2 regions of the Caloramator sp. E03 genome follow, and region 1 is predicted to be linked to the other one. Evidence: a T-box and tRNA genes for the amino acid it is inferred to sense, from the RefSeq annotation. Region 1 holds a T-box; the other holds one or more tRNA genes.
The links. A T-box is a leader RNA that pairs with one kind of tRNA and senses whether it is charged. The one in region 1 lies ahead of argS (arginine--tRNA ligase), so its partner is inferred to be a tRNA-Arg.
Positions count from the first base shown of each region.

Region 2: it has a tRNA-Arg gene. The T-box ahead of argS (arginine--tRNA ligase) is inferred to sense a tRNA for this amino acid. The anticodon was not compared.

Region 1 covers NZ_CP040093.1:337,665-349,974, forward strand. The annotation lists gene FDN13_RS01845 (gamma-glutamyl-gamma-aminobutyrate hydrolase family protein) at 1-288, opposite strand, end outside; gene FDN13_RS01850 (aminotransferase class V-fold PLP-dependent enzyme) at 445-1,599, shown strand; gene iadA (beta-aspartyl-peptidase) at 1,626-2,804, opposite strand; gene FDN13_RS01860 (IS1634 family transposase) at 3,156-4,868, opposite strand; T-box leader at 5,166-5,374, shown strand; gene argS (arginine--tRNA ligase) at 5,441-7,132, shown strand; gene FDN13_RS01870 (ABC transporter ATP-binding protein) at 7,153-7,866, opposite strand; gene FDN13_RS01875 (ABC transporter ATP-binding protein) at 7,859-8,629, opposite strand; gene FDN13_RS01880 (branched-chain amino acid ABC transporter permease) at 8,626-9,696, opposite strand; gene FDN13_RS01885 (branched-chain amino acid ABC transporter permease) at 9,699-10,592, opposite strand; gene FDN13_RS01890 (ABC transporter substrate-binding protein) at 10,664-11,845, opposite strand; gene FDN13_RS01895 (GTP pyrophosphokinase) at 12,297-12,310, shown strand, end outside.
Region 2 covers NZ_CP040093.1:1,511,880-1,515,579, forward strand. The annotation lists gene FDN13_RS07495 (alanine/glycine:cation symporter family protein) at 422-1,822, shown strand; tRNA gene FDN13_RS07500 (tRNA-Arg) at 1,978-2,054, opposite strand; tRNA gene FDN13_RS07505 (tRNA-Ser) at 2,143-2,233, opposite strand; tRNA gene FDN13_RS07510 (tRNA-Ser) at 2,250-2,340, opposite strand; gene serS (serine--tRNA ligase) at 2,414-3,697, opposite strand.

The sequences.
Region 1 (12,310 bases):
ACATAGATCTCTTGGAGTGTATGTAAACCCTACATACTTACTAGGTTCCTCTCCATAATAAATAGGATTTACATCAAACCCTCCCGACAACACTATCCCATCGAGTGAATCCATAATCTTTAAAATGTCCTCTTCTTTATTAATAATTGGAATAATAACAGGTACTCCACCTGCTTCAAGAACAGCATCTACAAATTCCTTAGATATAAAATATCTCTCCTGCCCTAATGACATTCCTTTTTCAGAAATCATATAATCCCCTGTTATTCCTATAAAAGGCTTACCCATAAAATCACCTCGATTTACTTCTAATTTATAATTAAAAATGATAAAATAATTTTATTAAGTATATTTCCGTATTCTCTTAAAATTAATTATAATGTTTTTAATTTTAACATACAATAATTTGGCTTTTAAAGCAAAAAATTTTAGGGAGTTGGTATTTTGAAAAAAGTATATCTTGATAATTCTGCTACATCCTTTCCCAAAGCACCTAATGTTTCCAAAAGCATTTGCAATTATATAGAAAGTATAGGTGGAAACGTTGGAAGAGGTACATACCAATCCTCCTATACCGCAGGACATGTTGTTTACGAAACAAGAGAACTTTTATGTCAGCTATTCAATTTTAATAAACCTTTAAACGTTGTATTTACAATGAATATAACAGTAAGCCTCAATATCCTTTTAAAAGGGTTTTTAAAACAAAATGACCATGTTATTGTTTCTTCTATGGAACATAACGCAATAATGAGACCATTAACCTCCCTATTAAAAGAAGGAATAACCTTTGATAAAGTTCAGTGTGATGTTCATGGAAGATTAAACCCTTTTGATATTGAAAAATACATTAAACCTAATACAAAACTTATTGTTATGACCCACGCTTCAAACGTATGTGGTACAATATTGCCAATTGAAGAGGTAGGTAAAATATGCAAAAGGCATGGAATACATTTTATACTTGATTCTGCTCAAAGTGCAGGAGTACTCCCAATAGACTTTAATAAATTAAATCTTAGTGCATTAGCATTTACAGGCCATAAAGGACTTTTAGGACCTCAAGGTGTAGGAGGCTTTATAATAAAAGATGATTTTGTTAATAAAGTTACCCCATTAATTGAAGGTGGAACTGGGAGTTTATCTGAATCAGAAGTTCAGCCTGATTACATGCCTGATAAATTTGAATCTGGAACTTTAAATATACCTAACATATTTGGACTTAATGCTTCATTAAAATTTATAAAATCAATAGGGATTGACGCAATACACGAAAAAGAAATGGAACTTACAAAGCACTTTATTGAGGGTATAAAAAATATTGATGGCATAAGACTTTGTGGTCTTGACAGTATTGAAGGAAGAACAGCAGCCATCTCCCTGGACTTTACTAATCATGACAATTCCGAAGTAGCATTTATGTTAGATAAGGAATTTGGTATTATGACAAGGGTTGGTCTTCATTGTGCACCATCAGCCCATAAAACATTAAAAACCTTCCCTAAGGGAACAGTCAGATTCTCTCCAGGGTATTTTACTTCCATGGAAGATATAAACTATACAATAGATTCCATATATAAAGTAATAAAGATGTTATAAGGCAGGCTAATACCTGCCTTATAACATTAATTTTCAAAGGTTCCCCTTATCTTTAATTCTTTATTCTGCATCATCACTTGACCTTTTGCAATTACTGTATCTATATCTAAAGTTTCCTTATCAACAAGTACTATATCTGCATCAAATCCCTTTTCAATTCTTCCTTTATTTTTTAATTTTAATAAAAATGCTGGATTAGATGTTATAACCCTTATTGCCTTTTCAAATGGAACATTATCTTCAATTATTGCATCCCTAACTTCATAATAAAGAGATGTAACTTTTCCTATTCCAAGTCCTATAAACTCTTTCTTATCATTAAACATAGGCAAACTTCCTTGCCCATCAGAGGTAAAGGTTATATGATTAATATCTACTCCTTCTTCAATACACAATTTTAAAGCCTTACTTGCTTTAACTTCTCCTTTTTCCCAAAAAACTGAGTCTGAACTGGTTGTAAAATCTATAAATCCCCCTGCTTTTGCAAATTTTATTCCTTCATTAAGTAGCTGTTCATTTCTATTTATATGGGTAGGCAAAAATTGAGTGTATGGTATTTCAGTTTTTATAACAATCTCATGTAAATAATTAAGCATCCTTCCTCCTTCACCGAGATGAAAATTTACAATCCCAGCCTTCCCAGATAGTATACCTGCAACTCTTGCATCTGCAACAAGTTGCATTATCATATCGATGGTTGGCTGTGATGATCTGTGATCTGAAATAGCAATCTCACCTGCTCCTATAACCTTATCAATTAGCATTATATCCTTCATAACACTTCCTGTTATAGTAGTTATAGGAACCCTATAAGAACCTGTATAGATATAAGCAGTTATGCCTTCCTCTTCAAGCCCCCTTGCCTTTGCCAAAAGCCCCTCCATACTCCTTGTTATCCCATCGGTTCCAAGGCATCCTACTACTGTTGTTATGCCTCCGATTATTAAATCTGAAAGCATAATCTCTGGTGTTCTTGTTTTATATCCTCCCTCCCCTCCTCCTCCTGATATGTGGACATGAGAATCTATAAAACCTGGGACTGCTATTTTATTTGTCCCGTCTATTATTTCTAATTCAACCTCAGCAATTTTATCTATATCAATAAATTTTGATACTGCACCTATCTTATCACAGATTATAAGTATATCTCCCTCTCCTAAATAATCTGGAGAAAAAATTTTTACTCCTTTTATAAGCTTTATCATCAATATCCCTTCCTTGTATATCTTATAATTCAATAATATTTTTCATATATTTTATTATTCCATATTTTCAAAGCCATTAACAGCAGCTATATTAATATTTTCAAATTGTCAACAAAGCCTTTTTGTTTTAGGACTTTGCAACAGCTTGATTAATATTTCTTCTTTATAATTATATCTTTAGTATTTTATTTTTACTTTTCTTTAAGTAATAGTTCAAACATTATTGATTTATTTTTATATTTAATGTATAATCTCATCTTTGACAGTTGCGAGAAGCAAAAAGCCTGTAGAACCATTGAATATCAAGGGCTCTCAGGCTTTTATACTTTTCAAAAAAGTGAACAATGTTTTTTATTTTTTCGTGTCTTTAAAAATTTTCTTCATTTGTTTCATATTAATTATTTGATAATCCGTTCTAAAGCCAAATTTGTCATGTAAATCATCTGTAAAATCAGTCCTTGTATATATTGGAATATAGCCCTCATTCTTAATCTCATAAAAATTCATTTCTCTAAGTCCTGATATAATATCGCTACACGTATATTTTTCTGAAAGCTTTTTTTCTAATAGCCTATATATCATCAGGGAAATGAAACAAGTTGTAAAATGCGCTTTTATTCTATCATCTCTTCTTAAATATACTGGTCTTGCCTTAAACTCTGATTTCATAATACGGAAGGACTCTTCTATTTCCCAACGCCTTCTATTAATTTTTATAATTGCGGCAGCATCATCACTTATATTTGTACATACTGCGTAAAAACCATCATACATTGCCTCTTGTGCTATTAAATCAGCATTAATGCTGTATAATTCTTTTTCAGCTACTTCACCGTCAGGTGTGTAGTGAGTCTTTGAAATAAAGCGTTTGTAATCATTAGCATTACATTTCTTCAATTTTGTAGGATTGGTATCAATAACCTCTTGAGCTCTCTCTATTTGGTTACCTCTTATAGTTCTTTGATAGTTTCTATATTTCAAGGAAAATGTTACAATAAGTTTTTGTTCAAGCCCGTCTTCTTTTATCCAGCGTTCCTTATAAAAAATTTTATTAATATCTGCTTCTTCGTTAATTTCGTTTAAATTATATACTTTGTCTGAATCGCTAAGATGCCATCCTTTGGGGTCTAACGCCCATTCTTTTAAATGTGATTTTAATTTTTTAATAGATTGTGTAGTAATAAAAGCTCGATTTTGTATATTATTAAATTTTCTATTAGCTGTAGATGCAAGCCCTGCATCTGTACAAATGATAAATTTTGAAAGCCCAAATTCGGATATAATTTTTTGCTCTAAAGGTTTTAAAGTTACTTGTTCATTAGTATTACCTTTGTTTATACAAAATGCAAGGGGGATGCCGTCTCCATCCATGAAAAGTCCCATTTGAACAATTGGATTGGGTCTATGTTCCTTCGATACTCCATACTGTTTTAATCCTTCTTCCTGTTCAATTTCAAAGAAATAGTTGGTGCAGTCATAATAGAGAACTCCTTTATTACGATTGCAAACTTTAAGACTGTTCTTATATAATTCTGACTGAATAAAATCTGTTTCTTCTGAAATTACTTCTAAAGCTCTATAAATATGCTGAAGCTCAAAATCAGGCTGCTCAATAAATTTTTTTGATAGTTCGTATGTAGCAAGCTTAGATGATGGATAAATAATTCTTGCATAAATTAATCTTGATAGTATTGAATTTAGATTAAAATTAAATTTATGTTTATCCGAAATATTTTTACAGATATTTTGCAGCCCAAGCTCGTTATATATTTTTTGTAAAAACAAGTAACTACCATTAAAAGTATGCTGTTCGTCTTTGTTAATTTGTTTAACAGGCGAGTATTTTACTAATATTTCTCTTTTCTCTTCTTTTTCTTTTCTATTTAACTCTTCAACGTACCTCTTCCCCCATTCTATAGGGTCTTGTCCGTTTAGTTTTTTTAAAAGTTCATCATAAGTGCCAAGCTTCTCAACTACTTTTGAAGTACGATTGCCTTTTTCATAAACAGATTTAACTACGTATAAGGATGCTGCATTTTTTGATTTAACAATTTGTAATCTCATTTTTTCACATCTCTTCATATATTTATATCTATATTATAACACATTGTTACACATTGTGCACTATAAAAATTTAAAATTTGACAAAAAAATAAGCCTATATCAAGGCTTTAAGGCACTTTTTTTGTCTTGCAACTGTCAAAGACCCGCCTTTTTGTTTTAGGACTTTGCAACAGCTTGATTAATATTTCTTCTTTATAATTATATCTTTAGTATTTTATTTTTACTTTTCTTTAAGTAATAGTTCAAACATTATTGATTTATTTTTATATTTAATGTATAATATTTAGCAAAATTATACTAAAGTCGATGATGGGGAGGAGTACCATTGTGACGGCTTTAAGCGAGCAGAGGAGGGTGTAAGCTCTGTAGCCTTAGCCTTGGGAAAAGAGCCCTTAAGACGCTGCCGGAAAGTGCACTGCATCAGTATGGTAAGCCCCTTAAAAGGGTTATAATATCAAGTGGGCAAATGCCAATTAGAGTGGTACCGCGGTTAAACCGTCTCTTTTTAGAGACGGTTTTTTATTTATTATTCTTTTGAATATTTAAACACCTAAAATATAAGGAGGTATACCATGAACTATAAAAGAATAATTGCAGAAAAAATAAACGAAAAAACTAACATTGGAATTGAAACTATAGAAAGACTTATTGAAATCCCTCCAAAGCCCGAAATGGGTGATTATGCTTTTCCCTGTTTTCAGCTTGCAAAAACAATGAAAAAAGCTCCAAATATTATTGCTCAAGAATTAAAAGTGAGCATAAACAATGACTATCTTGAAAAGATTGAAAGTGTAGGAGGATACTTAAACTTTTTTATTGACAAAAGTGCATATACAAAGCATGTATTTGATTTAATTTTATCCGAAAGAGATAAATACGGATCTTCTGATATTGGAAAGGGTAAAAACGTTGTTGTTGAGTACTCTTCCCCTAACATTGCAAAGCCGTTCCATGTAGGACATCTATATTCAACAGCAATTGGAAATGCACTTTATAAAATGATGAAATTTGAAGGATATAATACTATAGGAGTAAATCACCTTGGAGATTGGGGAACACAATTTGGTAAATTAATAGTTGCTTATAAAAGGTGGGTTGATGAAGAAGCCCTTGAAAAGGAACCTATAAAAGAGCTTCTTAGAATTTACGTTAAATTTCATGATGAGGCTGAAAAGGATCCATCCCTTGAAGATCTTGCAAGGATGCATTTTAAAAACCTCGAAGATGGCTGTAAAGAAGAAACTGAGCTATGGGAAAGGATGAAGGATCTAAGCCTTAAAGAGTTTAACAAAATATACGATATGTTGAATATAAAATTTGATTCCCTTGCAGGTGAAAGTTTTTATAGTGATAAGATGGATGCTGTTGTTGATGAAATTCAAAGTAAAGGACTTCTTACTGAAAGTAATGGTGCTCTTGTTGTAAATCTTGATGAATATAATATCCCTCCTTGTATAATAAAAAAATCCGATGGTGCAACTATATATGCAACAAGAGATTTAGCTGCAGCAATCTATAGAAAGAAAACCTACGACTTTTATAAAAATATATATGTCGTTGGTTCTCCTCAAGCTCTTCACTTTAAACAGATATTTACAACATTAAAGCTTATGGGACATGAGTGGGCTAATGACTGTGTTCATGTTGGCTTTGGTCTTGTTAAATTTGCAGATAAAAAACTATCAACAAGAAAAGGAGATGTAATATTCCTTGAGGATTTATTAAATGAAGCCGTATCCCGTACATTAGAGCTTATTACTCAAAAAAATGCAAACCTTGAAAACAAAGAAGAGATTGCTAAAAAGGTAGGTATAGGTGCTGTTGTGTTTGCTTATTTAAAGAATAATCGTGAAAGGGATATAATGTTCAGCTTTGATGATATGCTAAACTTTGATGGAGAAACAGGGCCTTATGTTCAGTACACTTACGCCCGTGGTAAAAGCATATTAAGAAAGGCAGAAGGCTTTGAAGCTGTTCCAGACTATAGCAAACTTAATTCAACTGATGAATTTGAGCTTATTAAACTTCTTTCAGGATTTAATGAAGCAATATTATCTGCTATAAGCAAATATGAGCCTTCAATACTTACAAGACATATAATCGATATAGCTAAAACCTTCAATAAAATATATAACCTCTATCCAATACTATCCTGTGAAGACGAGTCTTTAAAAGCTGCAAGATTAAAGCTTGTTGAAGCTACAACAATTGTAATTAAAAATGGTCTTTCTCTTCTTGGAATCGATGTAGTAGAAAAGATGTAAAAAGAGCCTTAGGGCTCTTTTTATTTCGTACTCTGTCCAAGATATGCTTTTTTTACATCTTCATTTTCTAAAAGTTCTCTTCCTTTTCCCTCCATAGTTATTCTTCCTGTTTCAAGTACATAAGCATAATCTGCAATATGAAGGGCTGCATTTGCATTTTGCTCAATTAAAAGTATAGTAACACCTTGTTTATTTATTTCCTTTATTATTTCAAATATTTCTTTTACTATTAAAGGTGCAAGTCCAAGGGATGGTTCATCCATCATCATAAGTTTAGGTCTTGACATTAAGGCCCTTCCTACAGCAAGCATCTGCTGTTCTCCTCCAGATAGTGTTCCTGCAAGCTGCCAGGTTCTCTCCTTTAACCTTGGAAACAAGCTGAATACCCACTCCATATCCTCTTTTATCTTATTCTGGTCTTTCCTCGTAAAAGCTCCTATCTTTAGGTTTTCCAATACAGTTAAATCTGGAAATACTCTCCTTCCCTCAGGTACAAGCACTATTCCTTCCTTGACCATATCCTTAGTTTGGAGAGTTAACAAATCCTTTCCTAAATAATTTACCTTCCCAGATTTGGCTTTTACAAGTCCCACTATAGATCTTAAAGTAGTACTTTTACCTGCTCCATTGGCTCCTATTAAAGTAACTATTTTACCCTGATCTACATTAAAGCTAATTCCTTTTAAAGCTTCAATTCCTCCATAGCATACAACAAGGTTTTCAACACTAAGCATCTTCACTCACCCCCAAGTAAGCCTCAATAACTTTAGGATTATTCTGTATCTCATTAGGGCTTCCTTCTGCAATAGTTAAGCCATAATCAAGCACATAAACCCTATTTGAAATTCCCATAACAACCTGCATGTGGTGTTCAATCATAAATATTGTTAAATCAAATTCATTTCTGATATCCTTTATAAATTCAGTTAAATCTTCAGTTTCTTTAGGGTTCATACCAGCTGCAGGTTCATCAAGAAGAAGTATTTTGGGCTTAGTTGCAAGTGCTCTTGCAATTTCAAGCCTTCTCTGTTTACCATAAGGAAGAGAAGATGCCTTTTCATCCTTTAAATCAGCAAGTCCTACTCTTTCAAGAAGCATTAAAGAGTATTCAATCATTTCTCTTTCTTCATTTTTATATTTTGACAATTTTACTATTGCTTCTATAAAATTAGATTTAATCCTAAGGTGATTTGCTATAAGAACATTGTCAAGAACACTTAAATCCTTAAAAAGCCTTATATTTTGAAAAGTTCTTGCAATACCAAATGAGGTTATCCTATCAGGCTTAAGTCCTGTTATATCCTTATCCTTTAAAAAAATCTTTCCTTCTGTTGGCTTATAAACTCCTGTAATCATATTGAATACAGTAGTTTTTCCTGCTCCATTAGGCCCAATTAGCGCAACGATTTCTCCATTATTAAGCTCCAAATTAAAATCCTTTACTGCAGTAACTCCTCCAAATTTCATAGTTATATTATTTGTTTTAAGCATATTCATTGCTGTATACCTCCTTTTGAAAGAGGTTTCTTTGAAAATCTCTTTAATACAACCTCCCATGTTAATTCTTTAGCACCCATAAGACCATTCCTAAAGAACAATATAACCACCATTAAAAGCAGTGAAAATATAACCATTCTAAGTCCAGGTATACCTTTTATTGTTACAAAACCTAAATTGATTCTCTCATCAAGAAATCTTAAGACTTCCATTGATATTGTTATTATGAAAGAAGATACAATTGTACCTGTTATACTTCCCATACCTCCAAGGACTATTATAAGTAGTATATTATAGGTCAAAAAGAACCTAAACATTAGAGGATCTATTGTTCCAATTAAATTTCCTAAAAGTCCTCCTCCAATCCCTGCAAAAAAAGCTCCCATTGTAAAGGCAAGTATTTTGTGCTTAAAAAGATTAATTCCCATATTTTCAGCAGCTATTTCATCTTCCCTTATTGCTTTTAACGCTCTTCCATAACTACTATTTATAAGGGAGACAATTATTATTAGGGTTAAAATTGCAATACCAAAACTCCAGTAGAGATTAGTTTTATTTGGAATATCCTTTAATCCTAATGCTCCATTTGTAAGCCTTTGGGTATTTGTAAATATAACCCTTATAATTTCTGAAAAGCCAAGGGTTGCAATTGCAAGATAGTCCCCTTTAAGCCTCAAAACCGGTGCTCCTATTAAAAAAGCAACTATTGCTGCCAAAGCCCCTCCCAAAAGTAGTGATGGTAAGAAAGGCCAAACTATTTTATCAAGTGGAGATATTAAGGGAACCATGAAAAAGTTCTTTTCTTTTACAGCAATTGGCATAGTTAAAAGAGCCGTAGTATATGCACCAATTGCCATAAATCCAGCATGTCCTAATGAAAAAAGCCCTGTAAATCCATTTATAAGGTTTAAGCTAAGTCCTAAAATTGTATATATAGCACAGAGATTTAGTATTCTTAACTTATATTCATCAAGGTTTTCTTGTGCAATTATAATAATTACAGTTAAAATCAAAAGCAATAGAATATTTAATTTCATGTTATTAGACAATTTAAATTTCTTATTCATAGTTACACCTTCTCCGCTATTTTTTCTCCCATAATACCAGTTGGCTTAAAAAGAAGAATTAATATCAAAAGAATAAAAGCAAAGGCATCTCTGTACCCTGTTAGGCTTTGTAAAAAAGCAACAAGAAGTATTTCACCAATTCCAAGTAAAAAACCACCTATAACAGCTCCTTTTATGTTTCCAATTCCACCAATTACAGCTGCTATAAAGCATTTAAGCCCAGGCATTACTCCCATTAGAGGCTGAATCTGCGGGAATTTCAAAGACCACATAAGACCTCCAATAGCAGCAAGCATAGAACCTATACCAAAGGTAAAGGATATAGTATTGTTAACATCAACTCCCATAAGCTGCGCCGTCTCCTGATCCTTTGATACAGCTCTCATTGCCATACCACTCTTTGTGTTGTTGACAAGATAAGAAAGCAAAACCAAAAGTATTATAGTTACAACCGGTATTATAAAGGTAAGCCTTTGAATTGATATATTTCCAATTCTAACCATATCCGCAAACACATTAGGAGTAGGAAAAGGTTTTGGCTTTCCATTAAATAAAACTATACAGAGATTTTCAAGCAAATAAGAAACACCTATTGCAGAAATTAATATTGAAATCTTAGGAGATGTTCTTAATGGTTTATAGGCTATCCTTTCAACTCCAATTCCAAGAATACCAGTTAAGATAATTGCAATAATAAAGGAAATATACCATGGCATTTCAAAAGTCATAATCCCAAAAAATGCAAAATAAGTTGCCATCATAAATATATCCCCATGGGCAAAGTTTATTAACCTTAAAATTCCATAAACCATAGTATAACCTATCGCTATGAGTGCATATAAACTTCCAAGGGATATTCCATTTGCAAGATGCTGTAAAAACATTTCAAAGGTCATATACTCACCACCCAATGTTATTATTATTTAAAAATACGCTCCCTCCCTTAAGAGGAAGCGTATTTGAATAATCATTTATTTGGTTCTATAGTATCAAGATATGTGAACTTACCATCTTTTACAGTTTTAATAACTGCATTCTTTACTGCATCTCCGTTTTCATCAAGAGTAATCTTTCCTGCTGCGCCTTCAAAATCCTTTGTCTTTGCAATTTCATCCCTAACCTTTACTGGATCAGTAGTACCTGCTCTTTTAATTGCATCAAGAGCGAGAATATAAGCATCATATCCAAGAGCAGCAACTGCTGCTGGTTCATGATTATATTTCTTTCTAAAAGCTTCAAGGAACTTCTCTGATTCTTTAGTTATTGGCTTTTCAGAAGTAAAGAATGTTGAAAAAGTTGCTCCCTCTACAGCTTCCTTTCCTATTGTTACAAACTCTGGTGTTTCCCAAGTATCTCCTCCTATAAAAGGAGTTTTTATTCCAAGCTGTCTTGCCTGTTTAATTATTAAAGCAGATTCAGTAAAGTTGCCTGGTGCAAAAATAACATCTGGATTTGCAGCTTTAATATTTGTAAGCTGGGCTGAAAAATCCTGATCTCCTGTATTATAATTTGAAACCGCTACTATACAGTTTGGATCTCCAGTTAATTCTTTAAAAGCATCAGTAAAATATTTTGCAAGTCCAATAGCATAATCATTTGAAACTTCCTGAATTATAGCAGCCTTCTTAGCACCAAGTTTTGAATATGCATAATTAGCCATAACTGTGCCTTGGAAAGGATCTATAAAACATACTCTAAAATAATAATCATTACCCTTAGTTACAAGAGGATTTGTACATGATGTACCTATAGCAGGAATCTGTGCTTTTCTAACTGTATCACCAGCTGCCATTGAAAGAGAGCTTCCCCAGCTTCCAAGTATTACTGTAACTTTTTCCTGCTGGGTTAATCTTGCTGCTGCATTTGCAGCTTCAACCTTGTCCGATTTATTATCAACAAGTACAAGCTCTACTTTTTTCCCAAGAACTTCTGGATATAGCTCATTAGCAAGTTTTATTCCTTCAATTTCAAGAGCACCGCCAGCAGCATTAGCACCTGTCATTGGTTCAAATACACCTATTTTAATAACATCTGAATTAGTACCTCCTGTATTGTTTGAAGAATTTTGCTGCTCCTTTTTACCACACCCTGCAAAAAGTAGAGTAAAAGTTAAAATAGTAATCAAGACGATAGAAAGTTTTTTCTTCAAATTGCATTCCCCCTTAAATTGTTTTTCTAGTACGGACATATATTCAAAAATGTACTCCGTACTTATAATCCACGTATGTATTTTTAAAAATTATACTATGCATTAAAACTATTATCAATACCTATTTTTATATAAAAAATTTTTGTAATTTTCTATATTTTGCATTTTGAACGTCTATATTTTTTATTTATTTTATGTTTTTATATCATTATGCTATTATATTGAATTATTTTTTGCTATAATATTTCATGCGTTGCAAACATATTAAAAACTTAATACATTAATTTATATCTATAATTTATGCATTAACTTTTTATATTTTTTCATTCAATTTATATCTTTGTGTGTGATTTGCGTACATAATATTTTATAAAAATGTATAACAACCATTTGGTATTTAAAAACAATATTTTATTTGATAAAATTAAACTTGGAAAGGAGCGTGGGGGAAATGCTAGTTAAAGA
Region 2 (3,700 bases), 1.2 Mb from region 1:
ATAATTTATAATCTAAGTACATTACTTATAAATCAGTAAAAATATAAAAAATTAATTTAAAAGTGGGTATAATATTAATAGTTTAAAAGCAAAGCAAACGATAACAGTCTTCATTTTTTAAGGTATTGATTTTTTTGTCGATATATTATAAACTAAAAAATTAGTGAGTAATTATTTAAATCAAATTTTGCTCATTATATAAGCATCCTTTTTATGTTAAGAACTTACTTAAAAATGCTATAAATGGGATGCTTTTGTTTTGTATTTTGTTTATAACCTCCGCCAAAAGTTAAAATTATCATGTCCATTTGACTAATCATTAATGCTTACAATTCTGAGGGTTATTGTCCAAAATCTTTAGTGCAAAATCTACAAAATTATTACTGCCAAGTCCAAATAAAATAATAAATGGAGGTATAATATGAGCCAAATTTTATCAAATTTTATTAACACAATTAACACTCTACTCTGGTCTTATGTAATAATTGCTTTATTAATTGTAGCTGGGCTTTACTTTTCATTAAAAACTAAGTTTGTACAGCTAAGATACTTCAAGGAGATGTTTAAACTTTTAACAGAAGGCACAGGTAGTGCAAAAGGAACAAGCCATGTATCATCTTTTCAAGCGTTTTGTATAAGCACAGCATCACGTGTTGGAACAGGAAACCTTGCTGGAGTTGCAACAGCTATTACTATTGGCGGACCAGGGGCAGTATTTTGGATGTGGGTTATAGCACTAATTGGTGGGGCATCAAGCTTTGTAGAGAGTACATTAGCTCAAGTTTATAAAGTAAAGGATGGGGAAAACTATCGTGGAGGACCTGCATATTATATGGAAAGGGCTCTTGGAAAAAGGTGGATGGGAATATTATTCTCAATACTGATTACTATATGTTTTGGCCTTGTATTTAATTCAGTTCAAGCAAACACGATATCACAAGCCTTTGATAAGGCATTTGGTATTAAAACTTATATAACAGGTTTAGTTATCTCTCTTTTAACAGCATTTATTATATTTGGTGGAGTAAAGAGAATTGCAAAAACAGCTGAAGCAATAGTTCCTGTAATGGCCATAGCTTATGTTGTAGTTGCATTATTTATAGTAATTAAAAATATTACTTTAATTCCTCATGTATTTGAAATGATTTTTAAAAGTGCCTTCGGTATTAAACAAGCAGTAGGTGGAGGAATAGGTGCTGCTATTATGATGGGAATAAAGAGAGGCCTTTTCTCAAATGAAGCTGGTATGGGTAGTGCTCCTAACGCTGCTGCTACAGCCCACACATCTCATCCAGCAAAGCAGGGACTTATTCAAACACTTAGCGTTTTTACAGATACGCTTTTAATATGCAGTGCAACAGCATTTATAATTTTAACTTCAGGCGAATTCGCTAAAAGTGGATTAACTGGTATAAAGCTTACTCAAAGTGCACTGATTTACCATGTTGGGGGATGGGGAGGCATATTTATTGCTGTATGTATTTTCCTGTTTGCTTATAGTTCTGTTATAGGAAATTATTACTATGGAGAAACAAACATTGAATTTATAAATTCAAGTAAAACATATTTAACTATTTACAGGATTTTGGTTGTAGCAATGGTTATGTGGGGTTCAATTGCATCTCTTCAAATAGTTTGGGATTTAGCAGACCTATTTATGGGACTTATGGCTATTCTTAATATAATAGCTATATTGATGCTTGGAAATGTAGCCTTTAAAGTATTGAAAGACTATGAATCTCAAAAACAGCAAGGCCTTAATCCTAAATTTAAAGCAAAGAATATAGAAGGACTTAAAAACGCTGATTGTTGGGAAGAATAATATTTTATATGTTTACCCATTCTTAATTACTTTATAAGAAGGCTTTAAATTGCCTTCTTTTTTTCTCATGTTGTCATTTTGTTGTCATTGGCTTATTTGTTATCAGATTCAAAAAATATTAAAAGCCTTGAAGTTAGATCTTTCAAGGCTTTACATGGTGCGCCGGACAGGATTCGAACCTGCGACCTACTGATTCGTAGTCAGTTACTCTATCCAGCTGAGCTACCAGCGCATATTCACTTAAGTTATTCTAACATAGAAAAGCATAAAATGCAAGTTAGACAAAAGTTTAAAATAATAGCCGCACAATGTGCGGCATTTGGCGGAGAAGGCGAGATTCGAACTCGCGCTAGAGTTACCCCTACTAACGGTTTAGCAAACCGTCCTCTTCGGCCACTTGAGTACTTCTCCACATTAAAATTATATATGGCGGAGAGGGTGGGATTCGAACCCACGGTAGGGTCACCCCTACGCCGGTTTTCAAGACCGGTGCCTTAAACCAGCTCGACCACCTCTCCATGTCGGAACATTTTATATTATATCAGCTATATCAGCTGATGTCAACATAAAATGTTCCTATTTTTTTAATTTCTACTTGGTAATTTTATCTATACCTCCCATATAAGGAATAAGAGCCTTTGGAATAGTTACACTTCCGTCTGCTTCTTGATAGTTTTCAAGAATTGCTGCAACAGTCCTTCCAACTGCAACCCCAGAACCATTTAGAGTATGAACAAGCTCAGGTTTTGCTTTTGGATTTCTTCTAAATTTTATATTTGCCCTTCTTGCCTGAAAATCTTCAAAGTTAGAACAGCTTGAAATCTCTACATATCTTCCGTAGCTTGGCATCCAAACTTCAAGATCATAAGTCTTTGCCGAAGAAAATCCAAGATCTCCACTACAAAGCTTAACAACCCTATATGGAAGTCCAAGAAGTTGAAGAACTTCCTCTGCATCATTAGTTAAAGCCTCAAGCTCCTCGTAAGACTTTTCAGGATCAGCAAATTTCACAAGCTCAACCTTATTAAACTGGTGCTGCCTTATAAGACCCCTTGTATCACGTCCTGCTGAACCTGCTTCGGCCCTAAAGCATGCTGAATATGCAGTATGCTTTATTGGAAGCTTTTCTACATCTAATATTTCATCCATATACATATTTGTAACAGGAACTTCTGCTGTTGGTATAAGAAAATAATCAAGGCCTTGAAGCCTAAACATATCTTCTTCAAACTTTGGAAGCTGTCCTGTTCCTGTCATAGCCTTTCTATTTGCCATATATGGTGGAAATACTTCAACATATCCATGCTTTTGAGTGTGAAGATCAAGCATAAAGTTTATACATGCTCTTTCAAGCCTTGAACCAAGACCTTTATAGAAAGTAAATCTTGCTCCGGTAACCTTTGCTCCCCTTTCAAAATCAAGTATATCAAGATCTGTGCCTATATCCCAGTGAGCTTTTGCTTCAAAATCAAACTTTCTTGGCTCTCCCCATCTCCTAACTTCAACATTATCTTTATCGCTTTCTCCAACAGTAACATCTTCATTTGGAATGTTTGGTATTCTAAGAAGTACTGCTGTTATATCTTCTTCAACCTTTGAAAGCTCATCATCATATTCCTTTATTCTATCAGACAGCTCTTTCATCTCAGCCATAAGAGCATCTACTGGTTTACCCTCTTTTTTTAATTTAGGTATTTGCTGTGAATCAGTATTTCTTTTGCTTTTTAAAGCTTCAACTTCAACTAATATCTGCCTTCTTCTCTCATCAAGCTCTACTGCCTTATCGATTAAGCTGACATCAAAAGTTTTACTTCTGTTTAACATAGCCTGTTTTACCATATCCGGATTATTTCTAATTCTTTTAATATCAAGCATTAT